Linked DNA regions of Deinococcus aerius. Each later gene encodes a partner of the first gene's protein in a complex. Links are inferred from orthologs where the notes say so. Each region holds a gene or a part of one and is shown in the gene's direction. Other genes may lie near its edges. The genes, in order: hisF and hisH.

The links.
Region 2: the proteins of hisF (region 1) and hisH are in contact, whole or in part, in a crystal structure (PDB 6RU0), measured with the Thermotoga maritima proteins. The link is inferred for Deinococcus aerius from one-to-one orthologs. Residues at the interface, in WP_004080486.1 of Thermotoga maritima: Met1, Leu2, Ala3, Arg5, Ser40, Glu41, Asp45, Glu46, Ala70, Glu71, Ile73, Asp74, Ile75, Pro76, Phe77, Asp98, Lys99, Ser122, Gln123, Glu161, Thr195, Leu196, Asn247, Arg249, Glu251; in WP_004080484.1 of Thermotoga maritima: Asn15, Arg18, Arg22, Arg117, Leu118, Pro119, His120, Met121, Gly122, Trp123, Asn124, Asn134, Gly135, Tyr136, Tyr138, Val140, Tyr158, Glu180, Lys181, Ser182, Ser183, Lys184, Ile185.

What each region holds. Positions count from the first base shown.
Region 1 is NZ_BFAG01000011.1:139,349-149,971, reverse strand. What follows is about bases 5,382-8,359. They hold hisF (imidazole glycerol phosphate synthase subunit HisF), read left to right. Parts: upstream 5,382-6,469; coding sequence 6,470-7,249; downstream 7,250-8,359. Other genes in these bases: DAERI_RS15280 (DUF4394 domain-containing protein), read left to right, coding at 8,018-8,359; hisIE (bifunctional phosphoribosyl-AMP cyclohydrolase/phosphoribosyl-ATP diphosphatase HisIE), read left to right, coding at 7,246-7,902; DAERI_RS15295 (response regulator), read right to left, coding at 5,923-6,336; DAERI_RS15300 (DUF72 domain-containing protein), read right to left, coding at 5,382-5,868. In the rest of the region: DAERI_RS15315 (transglycosylase domain-containing protein), read right to left, coding at 1-2,227; DAERI_RS15310 (DUF817 domain-containing protein), read left to right, coding at 2,350-3,273; tRNA 2-thiocytidine(32) synthetase TtcA, read left to right, coding at 3,323-4,198; DAERI_RS22075 (hypothetical protein), read right to left, coding at 4,296-4,952; more of DAERI_RS15300, read right to left, coding at 5,041-5,381; more of DAERI_RS15280, read left to right, coding at 8,360-8,866; DAERI_RS15275 (SDR family NAD(P)-dependent oxidoreductase), read right to left, coding at 8,876-9,508; DAERI_RS15270 (5-formyltetrahydrofolate cyclo-ligase), read left to right, coding at 9,557-10,135; DAERI_RS15265 (2'-5' RNA ligase family protein), read right to left, coding at 10,096-10,623.
Region 2 is NZ_BFAG01000004.1:10,157-20,777, reverse strand. The notes cover bases 7,646-10,621. They hold hisH (imidazole glycerol phosphate synthase subunit HisH), read left to right. Parts: upstream 7,646-8,808; coding sequence 8,809-9,435; downstream 9,436-10,621. Other genes in these bases: DAERI_RS06905 (1,4-alpha-glucan branching enzyme), read left to right, coding at 9,549-10,621; DAERI_RS06915 (hypothetical protein), read left to right, coding at 7,976-8,812; DAERI_RS06920 (hypothetical protein), read left to right, coding at 7,646-7,972. In the rest of the region: ATP-dependent helicase HrpB, read left to right, coding at 240-2,729; single-stranded DNA-binding protein DdrA, read right to left, coding at 2,895-3,503; DAERI_RS06935 (serine protease), read right to left, coding at 3,637-4,485; DAERI_RS06930 (S8 family peptidase), read right to left, coding at 4,565-6,121; imidazoleglycerol-phosphate dehydratase HisB, read left to right, coding at 6,492-7,094; more of DAERI_RS06920, read left to right, coding at 7,142-7,645. UniProt on the Escherichia coli protein: IGPS catalyzes the conversion of PRFAR and glutamine to IGP, AICAR and glutamate. The HisH subunit catalyzes the hydrolysis of glutamine to glutamate and ammonia as part of the synthesis of IGP and AICAR.

The sequences.
Region 1 (10,623 bases):
GTGCCGGATTCTCCTGAGGGGCGGCATACGGGTCACCGGTGGGAATGCCGTCGATGGCCGGGTCCACGGGCACCGCGTTGAGGTCGAGGGAGGGCACCTCCCCGGTGGGGGCGTCCTGCGGGGGCACCTCGGTCACGGGGCCAGGCTGGGAGGCGGGGTCGGGCTCCGGCTGAGGGGCCGGGGCGGGCGCGCGGTCCCGGCGGCTGAAGAAGCCCCCTCCCTCGCCGTTCCCGCTGCCGTCGCGGGCGACCTGTTCCTGATCGGCCTCCTCCTCGCGGAAGGCCATCTCGACGCGGCGCACCACCCGGTAGGTGATGCCGCCGGGCTCGGTGAAGCTCTGGCGCGGCTGCCCGGCAAGCGCCCCCGCCACCGCCTGCTGCCACACGGGGGTGGGAATCTCGCCGCTGTAGGCCCAGCCTGGCAGCGCGCCGCCCGCCTGCTTGCCGACCCAGACCGCCCCGCTGATCGTGGGCGTGACCCCGGCGAACCACAGGTCCTTCACGTCGTTGGTCGTGCCCGTCTTGCCGCCCACCTCCCGGCCAGGAATCTGCGCGCGGGTGGCGAGGCCGCCCTCGGCGGGGGTGAGGTCGTTCACCACGCCGCGGATCATGTCCAGCCCTAGCCAGGCGGTGCGCTCGTCCCACACCCTTTTGCCCTGCGGGGTCGGTCGGTTGTAGAGCACCTGCCCGCGGTCATCCTCCACCCGGCGCACCAGCGTGGGCGTGTAGTAGAGGCCGCCGTTGGCGAAGGGGGCATAGGCGGCGGCCATCTGGAGCGGGCTCGCCTCCAGGGTGCCGATGCTCAGGGACAGGCCCGCGTTCGGGGGCGGGTCGAGCCCCAATTCGCGCAACTTGGCCTCGAAACTGGACAGCCCCACCTCCTGCGCGATGCGGACGGTGGGGAGGTTCAGGCTGTGGTCGAGCGCGTACCGCATGGTGACGTAGCGGCCGGTCCAGCGCCCGTCGTAGTTCTGCGGCTGGTAGTCACCGGTCAGCGGCGCGTCCAGCACGGTGTCGCTCTGCTTCCAGCCCTTTTCGAGCGCCAGCGTATACAACAGCGGTTTGATGGAGCTGCCCACCTGCCGCCGCGCCTGGGTGGCGTTGTTCCAGTCCGAGGGCCGCCCGCCCGTCAGCTTCTGCCCGACGAGCGCCAGGACCTCCCCATTTTTCGGGCTGACGAGGGCCAGGCCCAGGGTGGCGCCGTCGGGGAGTTGCGCGTTCAAACTCGCCCGCTCAGACGCCTCCTGTGCCCCGAGGTCCAGCGCCGTGTACACCTTGCCCCCGCCGAAGAGCGCCTTGCGCCCGATCTTGGGGATGAGTTCGCGCTCGACCGCCTGGAGGTAGTGAAAGGCGGTCTGGACGGGGGGCGGAGGCATGTTCTCCTGGAGGCGTTCGGGCCGTTCCAAAACGGCGCTGCGAACAGTACCGTCACTGTTCCAGCCGATGCGCCAGCCCGCCGGGTAGATCGGGGTGCGCCACGCGGCGTCGGCCTCCGCCTTCGTGACCCGCCCGTCCTCCACCATGCGGTCGAGCAGATTTCGCATGAGCGGACGGTACGCCTGGAAGTCCTTGTACCGCTTGTTGGGCGCGGGCACGATGGTCGTGAGGTAGACGCTCTCGGCGAGGTTGAGGTCAGCGGCACTCTTCCTGAAGTACGCCCTCGCCGCCGTCCCCGCCCCGATGATGTCGCTGCGCCCCCCGTCGCCCCAGTAGATGACGTTGAGGTAGGCGTTGAGAATCTGGTTCTTCGTGAAGCTGCGCTCCAGTTGGTAGGCGAGGACCGCCTCCTTGAACTTGCGCTCGGGGGTGCGCGCACTCTTGAGGTCGGAGAGCAGCGTGTTCTTCACGACCTGCTGGGTGATGGAGGAGCCGCCCTCCAGGTCGTTCTCGAAGATGCCCTTCAGGAGCCCGCGCGCAATGCCGATGTAGTCGACCCCGTGGTGCTCGAAGAAACGGCGGTCCTCGCTCGTCACGATGGCCTTTTGCAGCCAGGGGCTGATCTCGTTGAGCTTGAGGAGGTCGCGGTTCACGCCCTCGCCGCTGCCCAGGCTGGGGGTCAGGGTGCCCACGAGAGACCCCTGGCGGTCGTACACCCGGGTCTTGCCGCTGAATTCCAGCACGTCGAGGTCCTGCACGCTGGGCAGGTCGCGCCCCCAGGCCCACCACATCCCCCCCGCGCCCGCCGCCCCCAGCAGGAGGAGCACGCCCAGGCCAGTGAACAACCGCATGGCCCTCACTCTAACGGCCTTTCATGTGGCCGCACGGGGCGGGGCTCACGGTCGGTGGGGGGAGGTCAGGCATCCTGCCTTCAACCTACCGGCTCCCCGGGGCGCCATCGTCCGCCTTTGGCATGACGCGCCCCGGGGTGGGGCGGGCCACGCTGGAACCCATGTCCGCCCCCGCCTTTCCGCGCCGGGACGCCCGGTTCTGGCGCCAGCTCTGGCAGTTCACCCGGGGGCAGGCGGCGTGCTGCACCTTCGCCTTCGCGGTGGTGGGCCTGCTCGCGCTGTCGCGGGCGCTGCCGCTGGGAGCGTGGGGGCTGGCCCGCTACGACTTCCTGCTGCTGGGCTGCCTGCTGGTGCAGGGGGCACTGCTCGCCCTGCGCTTCGAGACGCCGCGCGAGGCGGGAGTCATCCTGCTGTTTCACGCGCTGGGCTTCACGCTGGAGGCCTTCAAGGTCGCCCACGGGAGCTGGGCCTACCCGGAGGACGCGCTGAGCAAGGTGCTGGGCGTGCCGCTCTACGCGGGCTTCATGTACGCGAGCGTCGGCAGCTACATGACCCAGGCGTGGCGGCGGTTCGGCCTCGCCCTTGAGCATGCCCCACCCCTGCGCGTTCAGGGTGGGCTGGCGGCGGCGGCCTACCTGAACTTCTTCACGCACCACTTCGGGCCGGACCTGCGCTACGTGGTCACGGCGGCGCTGCTGCTCGCCTACCGCCGGACGAGGGCCGCCTTCACCGTGGGGCCGGAGCGGTACACCATGCCGCTGGGCCTCGCCTTCGCGCTGATCGGCGGCTTCGTCTTCCTGGCCGAGAATGCCGCGACCCGGCTGGGGGCCTGGGTCTACCCGCACCAGTCGGGCGGCTGGCAGCCCGTCCACCTCGCGAAATGGCTGGCCTGGACCCTGATGGTGGTCGTGGCCTTTCTGATCGTGTCGGGATTGAAACGCTGGGAGGAGCGGGGGCGGGCAGCACACACCGGAGTTGCCGCACCTCCTCCCCTCTCTCCCGCAAAGGGTGCCGCTGCCCCGCAGCCTACCCGCGATTTGTCCTAGCATGGCGTTCTGCCCCGCCCGCGCGGGAGAGCCAGAGAAGCGAGACCCCATGACCCACACCCTCACACCCGAGACGCAACGCCTCTTTTCCACCCTCGTCCGGGGCGCGGCCCAGGCCATCACCGACTACCGCATGATCGAGGACGGCGACCGCGTGATGGTCTGCCTCTCGGGCGGCAAGGACAGCTACACGCTGCTCGACATCCTGCTACACCTGCAAAAGCGGGCGCCGATTGACTTCGAGATCGTCGCCGTGAACCTCGACCAGGGCCAGCCGGGCTTTCCCACCCATGTGCTGCCCGAGTACCTGACGCGGTTAGGCGTGAGGCACGACATCCTGACCGAGGACACCTACTCCATCGTCAAGGAGAAGGTGCCGGAGGGGAAGACGACCTGCTCGCTGTGCAGCCGCCTGCGCCGGGGCATCCTGTACCGCCATGCGCGGGAGATCGGCGCGACGAAGATCGCGCTGGGCCACCACCGCGACGACATCCTCGAAACGCTCTTTATGAACATGTTCTTCGGCGCGCGGCTCAAGGCTATGCCGCCCAAACTTCAGAGCGACGACGGGACGAACGTGGTCATCCGGCCGCTGGCCTACCTCGCGGAGCGGGACATCGAGCGGTATGCCGTGGCGAAGGGCTTTCCCATCATCCCCTGCAACCTGTGCGGCAGTCAGGAGAACCTGCAACGCAGGGTCGTCGGCGAGATGCTGGAGGGCTGGGAGCGGGAGCATCCGGGCCGTCTTCAAAATATCCTGCGCTCGCTGACGCGCGTGACGCCCAGCCACCTCCTCGACCGCGACCTCTTCGACTTCGCCTCGCTGAGCGTGCAGCCCGTCGAGGGCGACAAAGGGTTTGACGGCGAGGAGTACCCGGAGCGGGAGTTTCTAGCGGGGTTGAGAGAGATGACGCTGATTCAATGAAATACAACCTAATCTCTGCCTTCTGCTCGTATTCATCAACAGCAGGAGACATGTGTAAGTTAACCCCTAATTATCAGGATAAAATACGATCGATATATTAGTTTTGAGGAAAAGGATAATTATACCATAGTGTTATAGAATTGTCTTTGAAATTGAACAATATTCGATCCCATCCGTCATTTACTGTGTCCCCTTTTTTAGCATAAAAATCGAGGGTACTCGTCTCCGGTGGAATCGTAAAGGGAATAACCTTGCCATCATAGTAGTACGGTTTTAACGCACCATTGTTTAATTTATAACCAATAACGGAGTCTCTAAAAGTAGATTCAGCGATATAAGCATTATCAGCTTTTAAGTTACTTACACTATTATCCTTGGTATTAAGAACGACATAGAGTGGATACAAGTAGAAGCCCTCTCTTATAGAAGGGTATTTGTACCCGCTTGATTTAAGCATAGGAATTGCAAACGAAGAGGTGTTTTCCACAGCAACCAGCTTCAATAATTCTGAAACGCTGTTTGCCTTAATATAGACTTTATTAGTATCTCCCGTTATGGTATAGCCGCACTGATCAATGTCTACGTTATCGAATTTTAAAAACTTATCTGTAGCCTTTGGAACGTCAGGAAAAGTCGCTTTTTCCTTGTAGCTTAATCTAATATAGCTACCCATTTTTAGGGTAGGGCAGTCTACCACCTGTGCACCCGCAAGAGAGGCGGCAGCAAGAGTAGTGGTGGCGAGGATCATTTTCATTTTTTCTCCTTCCGGGGAAACCCGAGATAAGTGTAATGCCCCCTTCGCCCATGCACTGCCTAATTTGTGTATGGACTTCAACTGACCCTCAGATTAGCCGCCCCTCGTCACCCGGGTCCGGCGTCTGTATCGGCACGCCGCGGGCGTTCAACGCCTCGCGCAGCATGGGGATGTTCTTGAGTGCATGTCCGCGGGTCGTATTCAGAAAAAATATGTAGAGTTCAGACAGATCATCCGCCACCAGCGCGATCTTCTCCGCCCACTCGTCCATCTCGGCGCGGTTGTAGAGGTAGTCGTGCCGCTCGGCGGCGCTCCCGCCCTCCCACCAACTGCCCTTGTTGCGGCCATGCAACCGGAGGTAGCCCACGTCAGTCGTGACGTGAACCTGCGGCTCGGGCATCCCGCCGACCGGGGGATAGTCGGGGCTGACCCAGATCAGGCCGTACTCGGCCATGCCCTCGCGGACCTCGGGCTTGTCCCAGGAGGCATGTCTCAGCTCGACGGCGAGTTCGTGTCCGGCGAAGCGCTCGGCCAGGCCCAGCAGGTACTTGCGGTTGTCGGCGGTGCGGTGGAAGGAGTAGGGGAACTGGGCGAGGTAGGGACCCAGCAACCCCGCGTCGGCCAGGGGGCCGGGGCTTTGCAGCATCCGGTCGTAGTCGGCGTCGGTGGGGGCGCGGTCGTGGGTGAAGACCTTGTTGAGCTTGACGGCGAAGCGGGTGCGTCCGGCGGACTTGCGGGCCATCCCCTCGAAGGCCTTGAGGCCGGGAATCGCGTAGAAGGAGGAGTTCAGCTCGACGGCATCGAAGTACCGCGAGTACGTCTCCAGGTAGGCGTCCTTCTTCACGCCCTCGTAGATCAGGCCGGGGGCCGCCCAGTCGTCGTTGGTGTAGCCGCCACAACCGATCCAGACACGCATGGGGCCAGCGTAGCGCGGCGGTACGGGCGGGAGGGCGGAGGCTAAAGGCCGCCTTCAGCCCGCGCGGGGGTGGCGGTTCAGGTGCGCCCAGAAGGCGGTAATCGTCCGCACCGCCTCGCGGAACTGGGTGAAGTCCATCGGCTTGATCACGTAGGCGCTCGCCCCGTGGGCGTAGCTCTCGCGGATGTCGCGGTCCTCGCCACTCGTGGTGAGCATGACGACCGGGATGGCACGGGTGGCGGCGCGGCCCCGCACGGCATCCAGAACGGCCAGACCGTCGATGTGCGGCATCTTGAGGTCGAGCAGGATCAGGTCGGGGAGGGGCGCGGGGCCGTCGAGCGCGGCCAGGGCCTCGCGCCCCCCCACGGCGACGAGAATCTCGTGGTCACCGCTGTCCTGAAAGGCGTTCAGGGCCAGTTCCACGTCATGCGGGTTGTCGTCTACCAACAGGATACGCCGCCGCTCCACCGAACGCCTCCTTCCCCTCGCCCCCCAGCCTGCACGCCGGATATGAAGATTTTCTCAATTCTGACGACCGAGGTGTGACCGAGCCGTGTTCGCTCGACCGTAAAGGGACGGGAAGCCGCTCTAGACTGCCCCCATGTTGACGAAGCGCATCATCCCGTGCCTGGACGTGCAAAACGGGCGGGTGGTCAAGAACGTGCGGTTTTTCGAGGACCACCGCGACGCCGGGGACCCCCTCACCCTCGCCCAGGCCTACGAGGCGCAGCAGGCCGACGAACTGGTGTTCTACGACATCACCGCCACGCACGAGGGCCGCTCGCTGATGCTCGACGTGGCCGCCCAGGTCGCCGAGCAGGTCATGATGCCGCTGACGGTCGGGGGCGGGGTGAACGCCGTCTCGGACTTCCGGCAACTGCTGATGGCGGGGGCGGACAAGGTGAGCGTGAACAGCGGGGCGGTGCGGCGCCCTGAGGTGATCCGCGAGGCGTCGGACCACTACGGCGCCCAGTGCGTGGTGCTGAGCATCGACGCCAAGCGCAGGCCGAACGGCGAGGGCTGGACGGTCCACGTGGGCGGGGGCCGGGTGGACACCGGCCTCGACCTGCTGGAGTGGGCCGAGCGGGGGCAACACCTGGGCGCGGGCGAAATCTGCCTGAACGTGATGGACGCCGACGGCACCCGGGCGGGCTTCGACCTGGAGGCCACCCGGGCCGTCGCCTCGGCGGTGGACCTGCCCGTGATCGCCTCGGGCGGGGCGGGGCGGCTGGAGGACTTCCGCGACGTGCTGACGGACGGGCTCGCGGACGCTGCCCTTGCCGCCAGCGTGTTCCACTTCGGCGAACTGACCGTGCCGCAGGTCAAAACGTATCTAAGGGGCCAGGGCCTGCCCGTGCGCCCGGAGTGGAGGGACCTGTGACGAGGCTGGACGATCTGAGATTCGGCGCGGACGGCCTGATCCCCGTCGTGACGCAGGATGCCCGGACCGGTGCCGTGCTGATGCAGGCGTACGCGGACCGCGCCGCCGTGCAGCGCACGTTGGACACCCGCGAGGCCACCTACTACAGCCGCTCGCGCGGCGAGCAGTGGGTCAAGGGCGCCACGAGCGGGCACACCCAGCGCGTCGTGTCCGTCGCCCTCGACTGCGACGGCGACAGCGTGCTGTACCGGGTCGAGCAGACCGGCCCCGCGTGCCACACGGGCGAATACTCCTGCTTCCACCGGCCACTCCTCGGGGAACAGACAGCGGATACCGGGCTGGACGGCACGCTGGAGCGCGTGTATGTGACGATCACCGAGCGCCTTGCCACCTTGCCCGAGAACAGCTATGTCGCTCGGCTGCACGCCGGGGGCCTGGACCGCGTGCTGAAAAAGATCAGCGAGGAGGCGGGTGAGGTGCTGCTCGCCGCGAAGAACGGGGACCGGGCCGAACTCGCCACCGAGGCCGCCGACCTCTTCTTCCACACCCTCTTCGCCCTGGCCGAGGTGGGCGTCTCCCCTGCCGATGTGGCCGCCGTCCTACAGGGGCGGGAAGGCAAGAGCGGGTTGAAGGGGCCGAAGGAGGTGGGGTGAGCCGCAACGGTGAACGCCCGGTAAAGCCCATGAGAAATCCGCAGGCCCCGTGTTCGCATACCGCTGGGTGAACAGTGCGGCGCTCCTGCAAACCGCGCCGCCGGGAGGTTCACCTATGAGACGACTCACTCTGCTGCCCGTCGCCTGTGCGCTCGCCCTCTCCTCCTGCGGCCTGACCAATTCGCCGGTCGCGCCCTCAGGCCGCGTGGCCTACGGGCTGGATGCCCAGGGGCGGCTCGTCACCTTCGGCCTCGACAACGCCTCCGTCAGCGTGACGACCCGGGCGCTAACCGGCCTGGGCGTGGGCGAGACCCTGGTGGACCTCGACGTGTTCAATAAGGACGGCGCGCTGTACGCCCTCACCGACACGGGCAAGCTCTACCGGGTGGACACGGCCACGGGCGCCCTGACGCTCAACACCAGCGGGAGCCTGGGCGCCCCCCGCGTCATGGACTTCAACCCGGCGGCCCTGCGCCTGCGCGTCTTCAGCACCGGGGACATGAACTACCGCCTGACGCCCGCCACGGGTTCCCCCACCGACGGCGCGGTCACGGACGACGGCATGCTCATGTACGCGGCGACCGACGCGGGCGCGGGCAAGAACCCCAACCTCGTCGCGGCGGCGTACACGAACTCCTTCCAGGGTTACCAGCCGGTGATGGCCGACTTCAACCCGCCCACCACCCTGTACTCGGTCGATGCCGACCTCGACACCCTGGTCACGCACACGGTCGGCCCGGCCTTCAGCACCCTGAACACGGTGGGAAGCCTGGGTGTGGATGCGGGCGCCGGGATGACGGGCTTTGACATCGCGGGGACGAACGAGGCGTACCTGACCACCAGCAGCGGCACGAACACCATGCTCTACACGCTGAACCTGAGCACCGGCAAGGCCACCCTGAAGTCGACGATCAATGGGGTCGCGCTCAAGGCTTTCGCGGTCATGCTCTCGCCGCGCTCGTAGGTCAGGAGGTTACGGCCCCACCCGCAACTCGTTCTGCACGGGACCGGAACGGTCGGCGACTATGGCGCGGGCGACGACTTCCGGCGAGAGGGCTCCGCGTGGAACCCGGCCCACCTGAGCCCACAACCCCGTGTCTACGGCAGGCGGCAGGACCAGCGTGATCCCAACGCCGCGCGCCTCCAGCCGGGTCACCTCGGCGGCGCGGCTCAGGGCGGCCTTGCTCGCGGCGTACTGCGAGAAGCCCCGTGCAGTGACGAGTTCGGGCCGGGCGCCGAGCAGGTACACCCGGCCCCCAGAGGCCATGCGCCCCAGCCCGTGCTTGAGGACCCACAGCGCCCCGAAGTAGTTGGCGTTCCACACCGCGCGCACAGCGGAGGGCTCGGCTTCCGTCAGCGGGCCGGGCAGGGCGGCCCCGGCGGCGTAGACGAGGGTGTCCAAATCGCTCAGGTCCTCCAGCAGCGCCCGCACATGGCTCTCGTAGGCGAGGTCCGCTGCCCTGGCCCGTGCCCCCAGCTCGGCCGCCAGCGCCTCCAGCTTTTCCGCGTCACGTCCACTCAGGGTCAGCCGCGCGCCCCCCGACGCAAAGGCCCGCGCCGTCGCCGTGCCGATACCCCCGGTCGCCCCCACGATGAGCGTGTTCACCCGGGCAGCAGAACACGCACGGGCGGGCGGGACGGTACGCTCGGGTACATGCCGCCTTCCGCACCGCAGGGCAAGGCCGAGTGGCGGGCGTGGGCGCGGACAAGGCGCCAGGAGGTGCCCGACCTCTCGGCGGAGGTCACCGCACACCTGACCACCTTCCTGCAAGCCCGGGGGGCCAGGCGCGTTCTGGCCTACCGCGCCCTGCCCGGCGAGCCTGACATTTCCGCCCTCGCCCCTCACCTCGACCTCCTGACCACCCGCGCCCGCTTTCGGCCCGCGCCGCACCTCACGCTGCACCCCTGGGAGACGGCGACCGAGATGAGCCGCTTCGGGGTGCTGCAACCCCCGGCGGACGCGCCGCGCGTGGGGCTGGAGACGGTGGACGCCGTACTCCTCCCCGCACTCGCCTACGACCGGCGGGGGGTGCGGCTGGGCTACGGGGGCGGCTTCTACGACCGGCTGCTGCCGGAGTTTAGGGGGTTGACCGTCGGGGTGGTCTGGGACGCCCTCATCGTGGACGAGTTGCCGAGCGAGTCCCACGACCTGCGGGTGGGATTCCTGGCGACGGAGACGGGGGTGCGGGCCGTTCAGCGCTGGGCGAGCGGCCAGGCCTCCTCGGGCCTGTAGAGGCCTCCGGGTCCGGGCTTCCGCAGGAGCCAGACCTCCGAGCAGGTGAAGGCCAGAGGCCCGACTTCCAGGTCGGCGAACTCGGCCCTTGCCGCTTCCAACACAGTTCGAAGGTCCACGCCACGCCGCCTGAGCGCCAAAGTAAGGTGCGGCGTCATGTGTGGCCCCTCGTACCCGAACCGCTCGGCAGGTGCCAGAGCCTCGAGGAGGCGGACGTGCAGCGCCACCACCTCCGGCGACTGAACGGCCAGATAAACCGCGCTCCCGTTGCGAAAGGCCCTCGCGCCGCCTACTTGCAGGGCGACGGGGGGACTGGCCGCGACGCCTGCCCGCGCGGACGGCACCCACTCCAGATCGCCGCCGAGTCCGCTGCGGGCTTTGACGGTCACGTGGGGGGCGCTTTCGCGCAGGCCCAGACGTTCCCGGAAGGCCTCCACCCGGGCGGCGAAGTCGGCGGGAGGCAACAGGCCCAGCAGGAAAGAGGGCGT
Region 2 (10,621 bases), on another replicon or contig:
TGGAGCCTGATGTACCGGTACAAATAGATATTCACCCCTTCTGTGATGACTTCACAGATATAAGTATTAACGACTTGAGCCTTATGATCTACCCAATGTATGAACGGTTGGCGAGTCCGGCCCATGCACGCTTCTACGACAATGCGGTGCGAGCCTTTCTGGTACTCCTTGGATCAGACGCTGACGAAGCACCGTAAGTTGGCCCCGCGGCTCCCCACCCCTTCCCCTTTCCCGCTACCATGCCCCGCGTGAAGTTCCCCGACCTCCCCATCGCCGAGGTGCTGCCCGAGGTGCGCGCGGCGCTCGCGGCTCACCCGCTGGTGGTGCTTCAGGCGCCGCCCGGGGCGGGCAAGAGTACCGTGCTGCCCCTGGCGCTGCTGGACCAGCCCTGGCTGGCCGGGCAGGCCATCGTCATGCTGCAACCCCGCCGGGTGGCGGCCCGCGCCGTCGCCGCGCGGCTGGCGGAGGGCCTGGGCGAGGAGGTGGGCGGAACCGTGGGCTCGCGCGTGCGCTTCGAGGCGCGCGTCTCGGCCCGCACCCGCATCGAGGTCGTGACCGAGGGCATCCTCACCCGTCGGCTGCAACGCGACCCGGAGTTGAGTGGCGTCGGCCTCGTCATCCTCGACGAGTTTCACGAGCGGTCCCTGAATGCCGACCTCGCCCTCGCCCTGCTGCGGGAGGTGCAGGGGGCGCTGCGGGACGACCTGCGCGTGCTCGTGATGAGCGCGACCCTCGACCCGGCCCTTCCTGGGCGGCTGGACGCACCGCTGGTGCAGAGCGCGGGCCGGGCCTACCCGGTGGACGTGCAGTACCTGCCCACCGACCCGGCCGGACGGGTGGAGGACGCGGTGGCCCGTTCCGTCCGCGAAGCCCTCGCCGCCCACCCCGAGGGGGACATCCTCGCCTTCCTGCCCGGCGTCCGCGAGATTCGGGGGGCGATGAGCGCCCTTGCTGATGTGCAGGCCGTCGTCCTGCCCCTCTACGGGGACCTGCCCCTGGCCGAGCAGCGGCGGGCGATCCTTCCCGACCCCGGTGGGCGGCGCCGGGTGGTGCTGGCAACTTCTATCGCGGAAACCTCGCTCACGCTGGCGGGAGTGCGGGTCGTGGTGGACGGAGGCCTTAGCCGCACGCAGCGGTTCGACCCCGGCACTGGTCTCACCCGCATGGTGACGACCCGCGTGACCCGGGATGCCGCCGATCAGCGGGCCGGACGGGCCGGACGTACTGCCCCCGGCACCGCCTACCGCCTGTGGAGCGAGCGCACCCACGCCGCCCTCGCCGCCGCCCGACCGCCGGAAATCCTGGAGGCCGACCTCGCGCCCCTCACGCTGGAACTCGCCGGATGGGGCGCCCCCGATCCCGCCGCGCTCGCCTGGCTGGACGAGCCGCCCGCCCCGCGTGTCGAGTCGGCCCGGGCCTTGCTGCGCGACCTCGACGCGCTGGACGGGGAGAACCGCATCACCCCGCGCGGCGCGGCCCTGCTGGAGTTGCCGACCCACCCCCGCCTCGCGCACCTGCTCCACGACGGGGTGGCGCTCGGTCTGGGGGCGCTCGCCGCTGACGTGGCCGCCCTGCTGGAGGAACGCGACCCGCTGGGGAGTGGGGCGGGAACGGACCTCACCGACCGGGTAGCGGCCCTCCGCGCGTGGCGGCGGGGCGAGCGCGGTAGGGGAGAAGCCGCCGTCCTGGAACGGATCGGGCGCCTGTCGGGGCAGTGGCGGAGGCTGCTCCGGCTCCCGTCCGACGACACGCCCCCCGACCCCTTCGCCGTGGGGCAACTCGTCGCCCTCGCCTACCCCGAGCGGGTGGCCCTGGGCCGGGAGGGGGGAGGGGGCCGCTTCCTGCTGGCGGGCGGTCAGGGGGCGCGGTTGCCGGAGGGGGACCCGCTCGCGGCGAGTCCCGCCCTCGCCGTCGCCCACCTCGATGCGGGCAGTGGGGAAGGCCGCATCCACCTCGCCGCGCCGCTCGACCCCGCCCTGCTGGAGGACCGGGCCACCACCCGGGACACCGTGCGCTGGGATGCCCGGACCGGAACCCTCGTCGCCCAACGCGAGCGGCATGTGGGGGCGCTGGTGCTGGAGGCTCGCCCCCTGCGCGACCTGCCGCATGAGGCAAGGGTCAAAGCCCTTGCGGACGCCATCCGCGAGGGGGGCCCGCACCTCCTGACCTTCAGCCCGGAGGCTGAGAACTTGCGTGCCCGGGTCGAATCCCTGCGCCACTGGCGCCCCGAGGAATCCGAGTGGCCCGACCTGTCCGACGCGGCGCTCCTGGACACGCTAGAGGACTGGCTCGGCCCTCATCTGGAAGGCGTCCGCACCCGCGACGACCTGCGGCGCGTGAACCTCCTCCCCGCCCTGGGGGCCCTCTTGCCCTGGCCGCTGCCCGCCCGTCTCGACGACCTCGCCCCCACCCACCTGACGGTCCCCAGCGGATCGCGCGTCCGGCTCGGGTACACGCTTGACGGCTCGCCGCCCATCCTGGCCGTGAAGCTCCAGGAACTCTTTGGGCTGTCCGAGACGCCGACCGTCAACGGGGGCCGCACACCCGTGCTGCTGCACCTGCTCTCGCCCGCCGGGCGGCCCGTGCAGGTGACCCAGGACCTGCGTTCCTTCTGGAACTCCTCCTATTTCGAGGTTCGCAAGGACCTGCGGGGCCGCTACCCCAAGCACCCCTGGCCGGACGATCCCTGGTCGCACGCCCCGACCCGGCACGTCAAGAAACGGCTGTGACAGGGGCGCGGGAACTCCCACAAGGAGGCCACGGCCCAGGGGTATCGCCTGAGCCGTGGCCGGGAGGAAGTTCGATTTACAGCAGCTTCGCCAGCGCGCCGCCCAGCAGGGTCAGGGTCAGGACGACGAGCATCACGGCGGCGAGGTGCCGGGGGCTGACGGGGCTCACGCGGCCCGCCCGTGCCCGCCCTGGGGGGTGGGGTGCAGGCTGCTCAGGGCCGCCTTGAGGTGCTTGTACACCTCGCGCTGGAGGTCCAGGTCCTCGGGCAGCTCGTACTTGAGCTGCTCCATCGCCTGCACGAGGTGGGCGCCGCCGGGGCTGCGCTCGTGGTCGGGCCGCGCCCACTCGGGGAGTTCGGGGGTCACGGCGGGCTCGCGCCTGGCGTCGTTCCACTCGACCCACTGCTTGGGCAGGTCGTACAGGTAGCGCCCGATGCCGAACTGCACCGCGCACCGCTTGAGGGCGTCCGAGGAGGCGGCCTTGAGGGTCGCGTACTCGCCGTCGCCGCCCGCCTCGCCGATGTCCTCGCGCGTCACGCCCAGAACGGTCAGGCGGCCCTTGACGGTGGGGGTGGAGGTGCCGGGCACCACCTCGATCTCGAAGCTCCAGGCGTCGGGGCAGATGGCGTCCAGGCGGTCCTGAACGGCGCGCGCGTCCACATACGCGAGTAACAGGGCACGGCTTCGATCCTTGGTGAACGCCTGGGGCTTCCAGCCCACAAGATGAGCGGGAAACGGGGCTTGGAGTCGTTTCTGAACATCGCTCAACTTCATGGATTTAGTTTATAACAGAACGCGATTACGGTCAAGGCGTAATTGGGGCGCTGTTCCCCGACTCTTACCGAATTCTTTCTGATGAACGGCAAAACGCCCCCGGCGCGGGCCAGGGGCGAGGGCGGGACGCGGGTTACTGCGCGGCAATTCCTGTCTGCTGGTAGATCCAGTTGATGTACCCGTTCACGCGGGTGTAGACCCCGTATCCGCGGCACTCGCTGGGACCGTAGCTCACGATGCCCAGCACGTAGTATTTGCCGTTGTACGGCGCGGCAAGGGGACCGCCGCTGTCCCCGTTGCAACTGTCCTTGCCGCTGGCGTACTTGCCGCAGATCGTGTTGCTCGGGCGGCTGCCGCAGTCGCTGCCCGTGGGAGTAATAGGGATGGTGACCTCACGCAGCGCCGTGTTGCTGTACGCGCCCGTCTCGGTCTTGCCCCAGCCGCTCACGGTGGCGCTCTTGCCGTTCACGTCAAGCGCGGACTCGGCGCTGTTCCCGGGCAGGGCGGCCGTCTGGACGGTGCTGCCCAGCGTGAAGGCCGTGCTGACCTTGATGAGCGCGATATCGTAGCCGCTGCTGGCCCCGCCATAGTACGGGTGGATGATGATCTGGCTCGGCGTGCGGAGCTGCCCGCTCGTGGTGGTCAGATTGTTGATGCCTGCGCGCACCCGCATGTTGCTCGTGCTCTGGCCATCCACGCAGTGGGCCGCCGTCATCACCCAGTTCGGGCTGATCAGGGTGCCGCCGCACCAGCCGCCGCTCATCTGGTTGCTGGGCGTCACGCTGACCTGGTAGGGACGGTTCGTCACGCTCGTCACCGTGCCGTAGACGATCTGGCCGCTCAGCTCGCCGAACGCCTTCTCGGTGCCGGTCGTGGTCATGCTCTCCTCGGGGAGGGACTGGGCGGCCTGGGGCGTGATGGTGCCGCAGGCGGTGAAGACCAGCGAACCGAGCAGGGCGAGCGGGGCGAGAAACTTCTTCATGCGGACCTCCTGAAGGATGCGGAAAGTGGGCAGAGAAGAACCCGGCCTCCCCCTGTGCGGAGGGCCGGGTTGGCGGCGGTTACTTCGTCTCGGTCAGGGTGTAGGAGCCGCTGCCGGAGTAGGCGTAGACCTCCCAGCGGTAGGAGCCGCTCCCCGCCGCGTAGTTGATGCTCTCGCTGCTCGTGCCGCCCTCGCTGGCGGCCACGTCGGCCCAGGCGCTGCCGTTCCACTTCTGGAGGTAGAGGTCGAAATCGGTGCCGCTCGGGCCGCTGAGCGAGCCCCGCAGCGTGCCGCCCGCGTAGGAAAAGCCGCTCGTGCTCGGCTTCCAACTGCTGCTCCCCTGGCTCACCGAACCCGTGTAGGTCGTCGTGGTGCCGCTGGGGGGCGTGGTCGTGCCGCCCGTGCCCGTGTACAGCAGGCGGTTGGGGCTGCCCGTGCCCGCGTTCGTGACCTTGCCGGTCGTCGCGCCATTCACCAGCGCGCTCGTGACCTGGGCGGTCGTGTACGAGGGGTTATTCGCCAGGATCAGGGCCGCCGCGCCCGCCACGTGGGGCGTCGCCATGCTCGTGCCGCTGATCGTATTCGTGGCGGTCGTCGAGCCGATCCAGGCGGAAGTGATGCCCGTGCCCGGCGCGAAGATGTCCAGGCACGAGCCGTAGTTGCTGTAGCCCGTGTCGCGGCTGTCGGTCCTGGTGGTGGCGCCCACTGTAATGGCGTTGGCGGCGCGGGCGGGGGAGACGTTGCAGGCGTTCTGGTTCTCGTTGCCCGCCGCGACGGCCATCACGAGGTTCTTGCTCGCCGCGTTGTTCACCGCGTCGTCCACGGCCTGGCTCGCGCCGCCCCCCAGGCTCATGTTCGCCACGGCGGGGCCGGTCTTGTTGCTCACGGCCCAGTTGATCCCCGCGATCACGCCGGAGTTCGTGCCGCTGCCGCTGCAGTCCAGCACCTTGACTGCCACAAGTTTCACGCCCTTGGCGACGCCCCAGGTGCTCCCGCCCACCGTGCCCGCCACATGGGTGCCGTGCCCCTGGCAGTCGCTGTTGTTCCCGTCGCCCGTCTGGTTCGTGCCCCATACGGCCCGCCCGCCAAAGTCGGTATGCGACGTGTTGATGCCCGTGTCGATGATGTAGGCGGTGACGTTGCTGGCCGTCGTGGTGTAGGTGTAGTTGCCGTCCAACGGCAGGTTGCGCTGGTCGATGCGGTCGATCCCCCAGGTCGCCCCGCTCTGGGTGGCGCTGGCCCTCACCACGCCGTCCTGCTCGATGTACTTCACCCGCTTGTCGGCCCGCAGGGTGGCGAGGTTCTGGGCGCTGAGCTTGGCCGCGAAGCCGCTGAGTGCCTGCGTGTAGAGGTGCTGCACGGTGATGCCCTGCGGATCGAGGCCCAGCGACCGCACCAGGCCCCCCGTATCCTGCGCCCCCAGATTCGACGGCATGGCCCCCTCACTGAGGACCACGATGTACTGCCCGGGAATGGCGTCGGGGTTGCTCGTCCCCAGCAGCGGCGCGGAGGTCCGGGTCCCACGCTCCGGCGTGGCGGCCTGCGTGTTGTCCGCAGGTCCACTCGCCATCTGCTGACCGCAGGCGGCGAAGAGGAGCGTGAGGCCGAGCGTGAGAGGAGCAATACGTGAGTTCATCCTGAACCTCCAGGTGGGGTTGGACCGGGGAACGCGCTGAATTTGCCGACGCGCAAGGTTTACCACAGGCGTGGAAAAGGCCTTCATAAAAACATCTAGGCAGGTGCCTGATGGGCAATTTTTCTCTAAGAGAGGACCCTTTTTTACTACTGAGGAGATGTGCTCTCCTTCTAGTACTCTCTGATATTGCTGATCCTGCGGGGACATCACGAAATGATTGAAAGATGTGATGAGCCTGTGTTGCAGGCGTGATAGGTATGTGTTTTCACATACCTGGGGTGACGAAGAGCGACCACCATCATCGTTCCGGCGCGTTGCACACCCTAGGGGATTGCAGTTCTCAGATGCCAAGAGCCGTAGCATGCCCCGTATGGCCCGCACCGCCACCACCCGCACCGCCACGGTTCGCCGCACCACCAGCGAGACGGACATCACCGTGACCCTCGATCTGGACGAGACGGCCTCCACCCCGCCCGCGACCGGGCACGGGTTCCTCGACCACATGCTCGACGCTCTTGCCCGGCACGCCCGGATTGGCCTGAGCGTGCGGGCGGCGGGCGACCTGCACATCGAGCCGCACCACCTGATCGAGGACGTGGGGATCACGCTGGGGCAGGCACTGGGGCAGGCGCTCGGCGACCGCCGGGGGATCGAGCGGTACGGCAGCGCCTTCGTGCCCATGGACGAGACGCTGGCCCACGTGGTCCTCGACCTGTCGGGCCGGGCGCACCTCGCCTTCGAGCCGGAGCGGCTGGACGTGTGGGGGGACGCGGGCGGCATGACCCACTACCACCTGCGCGAGTTCCTGCGGGGGTTGTGCAACCACGCGGGCGTCACCCTGCATGTCCGCCTGCTCGCGGGCCGCGAGGCGCACCACGTCATCGAGGCGGTCATGAAGGCGTTGGCCCGTGCCCTACGCGACGCGGTGCGGGTCACGTCGGACGAACTGGCGAGTACGAAGGGGGTGTTGTGAGGCCCGCCGCTCACCGCCCGTCAGGGCCGCGCGGCCAGACTGCCGGGGTGAAGCAAGTGCTGATGCTGACTCTTCTGCCCATGACCTCGGCGGGCCTGGCTGTCTCAGGCCCCAGCGAGAGCCGCGTGCCCCGCGCCGCCGAAGGGGACGCCATCATCCGCGCCGTGTGCGATCCCCGGGCCGCCCTGGGTCGGCTGAAGGGGTGCAAGCAGGTTTCCTACGGGGGCCGCCCCATCCCCGAAATCCTCGGTCCCCAGACGCGCCTGACGCTCTCCACCGTGTTTCCAGGCTCCTTCACGGCGGCCAATCGGCAGGAGTTGCTCGCCACCTTCTGCACGGAAACGGAATCCTGCTCCGGCGAGACGGTCCTGCTCCGGCACACGCGGGGGCAGTGGCAGGCCATTGGACTCGTGCCCGGCCTGATCGCCACGAACTGCCTCACTTACCCCCGACCCGGCGGAACTCAGGCGGTGGTCTGCCTGAGCGAGAGCGCGCGGAACGAGCCGATAGGCAGCGCCCTCAAAACCGCGTCGTGGACGGGCGCTAGGGTGAAGGTGGAGACGGTGGCGCTATTCCCGCTGCTCGCTTTCCGCGACTTCTTCAATCCCGGTTCCGCCCAGTGCGCGGGCCGCTGGCAACTTGACCCCTTCTCGTGGGATGACCGCGACCGCAACGCCGACCGGGTGCCTGACCTGACCATCCTGGCGGCCCGGACGACGTATCAGGGCGGCCCGGACCTCTGCCGGGCAGGGCAGGGGTTCAACGCGCAGGCGAGCGGCTCCGTTCGCAACGACCTCACCTTCGTCTGGACGGGTGAAACCTTGCGGCCCACCGGAAACACCACTGCCATCCTCGACAGGTACGCTAAGGGGCGGTAATTGATGAACAAGCCCCTGGCACTCCTGACCCTGACCACCCTTGCCACCGCTCAGGCCCAGTTCTCCGGTCCTAACGAGGCCCGGGTACCCCGGAGCGCCGAGGGACAGGCCCTGGCCCGTGCGGTGTGTGCCGCTCCCGTGCCGCTGGGTAACCTGAGCGGCTGCACCGTGACGAACCGTTATCCTTCCTCGCCGCTGCCCGACTTGCGGGTGCCGGTCAAGCCACAGGAGGGAAAGGGCGAGTGGGCCTACGTCCCCGTGCGGGTGCTGTACGGCTCGTTCACCCGTCCGAACGCCCGGGACGTGCTCGCGCAGTTTTGCACCGAGACCGACACCTGCCGCGCGGATGCCGTGCTGCTGACCCGGCAGGGCGCGGGCTGGAGGGCAGTGGGAGTGGTGCCGGGCTTCGACCTGGATGTGTGCCTCACCTACCCCGTGAAGGGCGGCACCGACGCCGCCACCTGCCTGGCGCGGGACGAGCAGCGCCTGAGCCGGGTGCAGGTCTTCCGGTGGGTCGGGGGCAAGGCCCAGGTGCAGCAAGTGGCCGCGTTCCGTCCCCTGTCCCTGACCCGGCCCGATTCGGCGCAGTGTCGGGGGGGCTGGGAGGCGGAACCCCTCCAGTGGCACGACCGCGACCGCGACGCCGACGGGTGGCCCGATCTCACCCTGACGGTGTCGCTCACCCGCTACCCCCTGGACGACAAGACCTGCACCATGCTGCGCGGCAGCGGCATTCTGAACCGCCGCATTCCCGACCTCGCCTTCTCCTGGGACGGCGTGAAGTTCAACCCCTCGGCCCAGACCCGCGATTTCCTCAAGAACTACGGAGAACCCCAGTGACCCCCGAAGTCCTCCTCCTCGACTACGGCGCGGGTAATGTCCGCAGCGCCGCCAAAGCCCTGGAACGTGCCGGGATGACCGTCCGCCTCTCCGACAACCCCGCCGACGTGCCGTACGCGCCCGCCCTCGTGGTGCCCGGACAGGGCCACTTCCGGCAGGTGATGGAGGCGTTCGACCGCCACGGCTTCCACGGCCCGGTGCTGGACGCGGCAAACGGCGGTACCCCGATTCTGGGTATCTGTGTGGGGATGCAGATGCTCCTCACCGACTCGGAGGAGGCCCCCGGCCTACCCGGCCTGAACCTCGTGCCCGGCACGGTGCGCCGCTTCACGCCCGTGCCCGGGCGCAAGGTGCCGCAGATGGGCTGGAACAGCCTGGACAAGGTGGGCGACTCGCCGCTGCTGCGGGACCTCGCCTGCCCGGCCTACGCCTACTTCGTCCACTCGTACTACGTGCCGATTGACGTGGACGTGGACGCCGGGGCGCTCACCGAGTACGGCGTGCCCTTCTGGTCGGCCTTCAGCCGGGGCACTATCCACGCCACGCAGTTCCACCCCGAAAAGAGCGGCGCCGTGGGCCTCGCCATCCTGGAACGGTTCCGGCGGCACGTGCTGGGGGGCTGAGGGAGGACGCCCCGCACCGCTCCCTCGGGGACAGCCTTCCCCCTCTTCACGTTGTATTTGCAGTCCGTATATGGGACCCGCCTCACCGGTCCCCGCCCGGTAGACTCGGTTTCATGAGTTCCCTGCCCCTGCCGCTCGACCACGGGCACCTTCAAAAACTGGTGACCGCCGACCTCGTGCGCCCGGACCACCTGCTGGGCGCCCATCCCGTCACCCAGGATGGGGTGGAGGGGGTGCGCTTCGCCGTGTGGGCGCCGAACGCGCGGCACGTCAGCGTGGTGGGGGACTTCAACGGCTGGAACGGCCTTGACCACCCCATGCAGCGCCTCGACTTCGGCTTCTGGGGGGCCTTTGTGCCGGGGGCGCAGCACGGGCAGCGGTACAAGTTCCGGGTCACGGGCGCGGACGGGCGCACCGTGGACAAGATGGACCCCTACGGCACTTTCACGGAGGTGAGGCCGGGCACCGCGAGCATCATCTGGCGACAACCCTTCGAGTGGACGGACGAGAAATGGATGGCCAGTCGTGGCCCCGGCTTCGACCGACCCGTGAGCGTTTACGAGGTCCACGTGGGCTCCTGGGCCCGGCGCGACGACGGCTGGTTCCTGAACTACCGCGACCTCGCGCACCGTCTGGCCGACTACGTGACCCACATGGGTTATACCCACGTCGAGCTGCTGGGCGTGATGGAGCACCCCTTCGACGGCTCGTGGGGCTATCAGGTCACCGGCTACTACGCCCCGACGAGCCGCCTGGGTGCCCCCGAGGACTTCGCCTACCTCGTCAACCACCTGCACGAGCGCGGGATCGGGGTCTTTCTCGACTGGGTGCCGGGGCACTTCCCCACCGACGAGGCGGGGCTGGCGCACTTCGACGGCGGGCCGCTGTACGAGTACGCCGATCCCCGCAAGGGTTACCACCACGACTGGAACACCTACATCTTCGACTACGGGCGCAACGAGGTCGTGATGTTCCTGGTCGGCTCGGCCCTGAAGTGGGTGCAGGATTTCCACGTGGACGGCCTGCGGGTGGACGCGGTGGCCTCCATGCTGTACCTCGACTTCTCGCGCACGGAGTGGGTGCCGAATATCCACGGCGGGCGCGAGAATCTGGAGGCCATCGCCTTCCTCAAGCGGCTCAACGAGGTCATTCACCATATGGCTCCCGGCGTGACGATGGTGGCGGA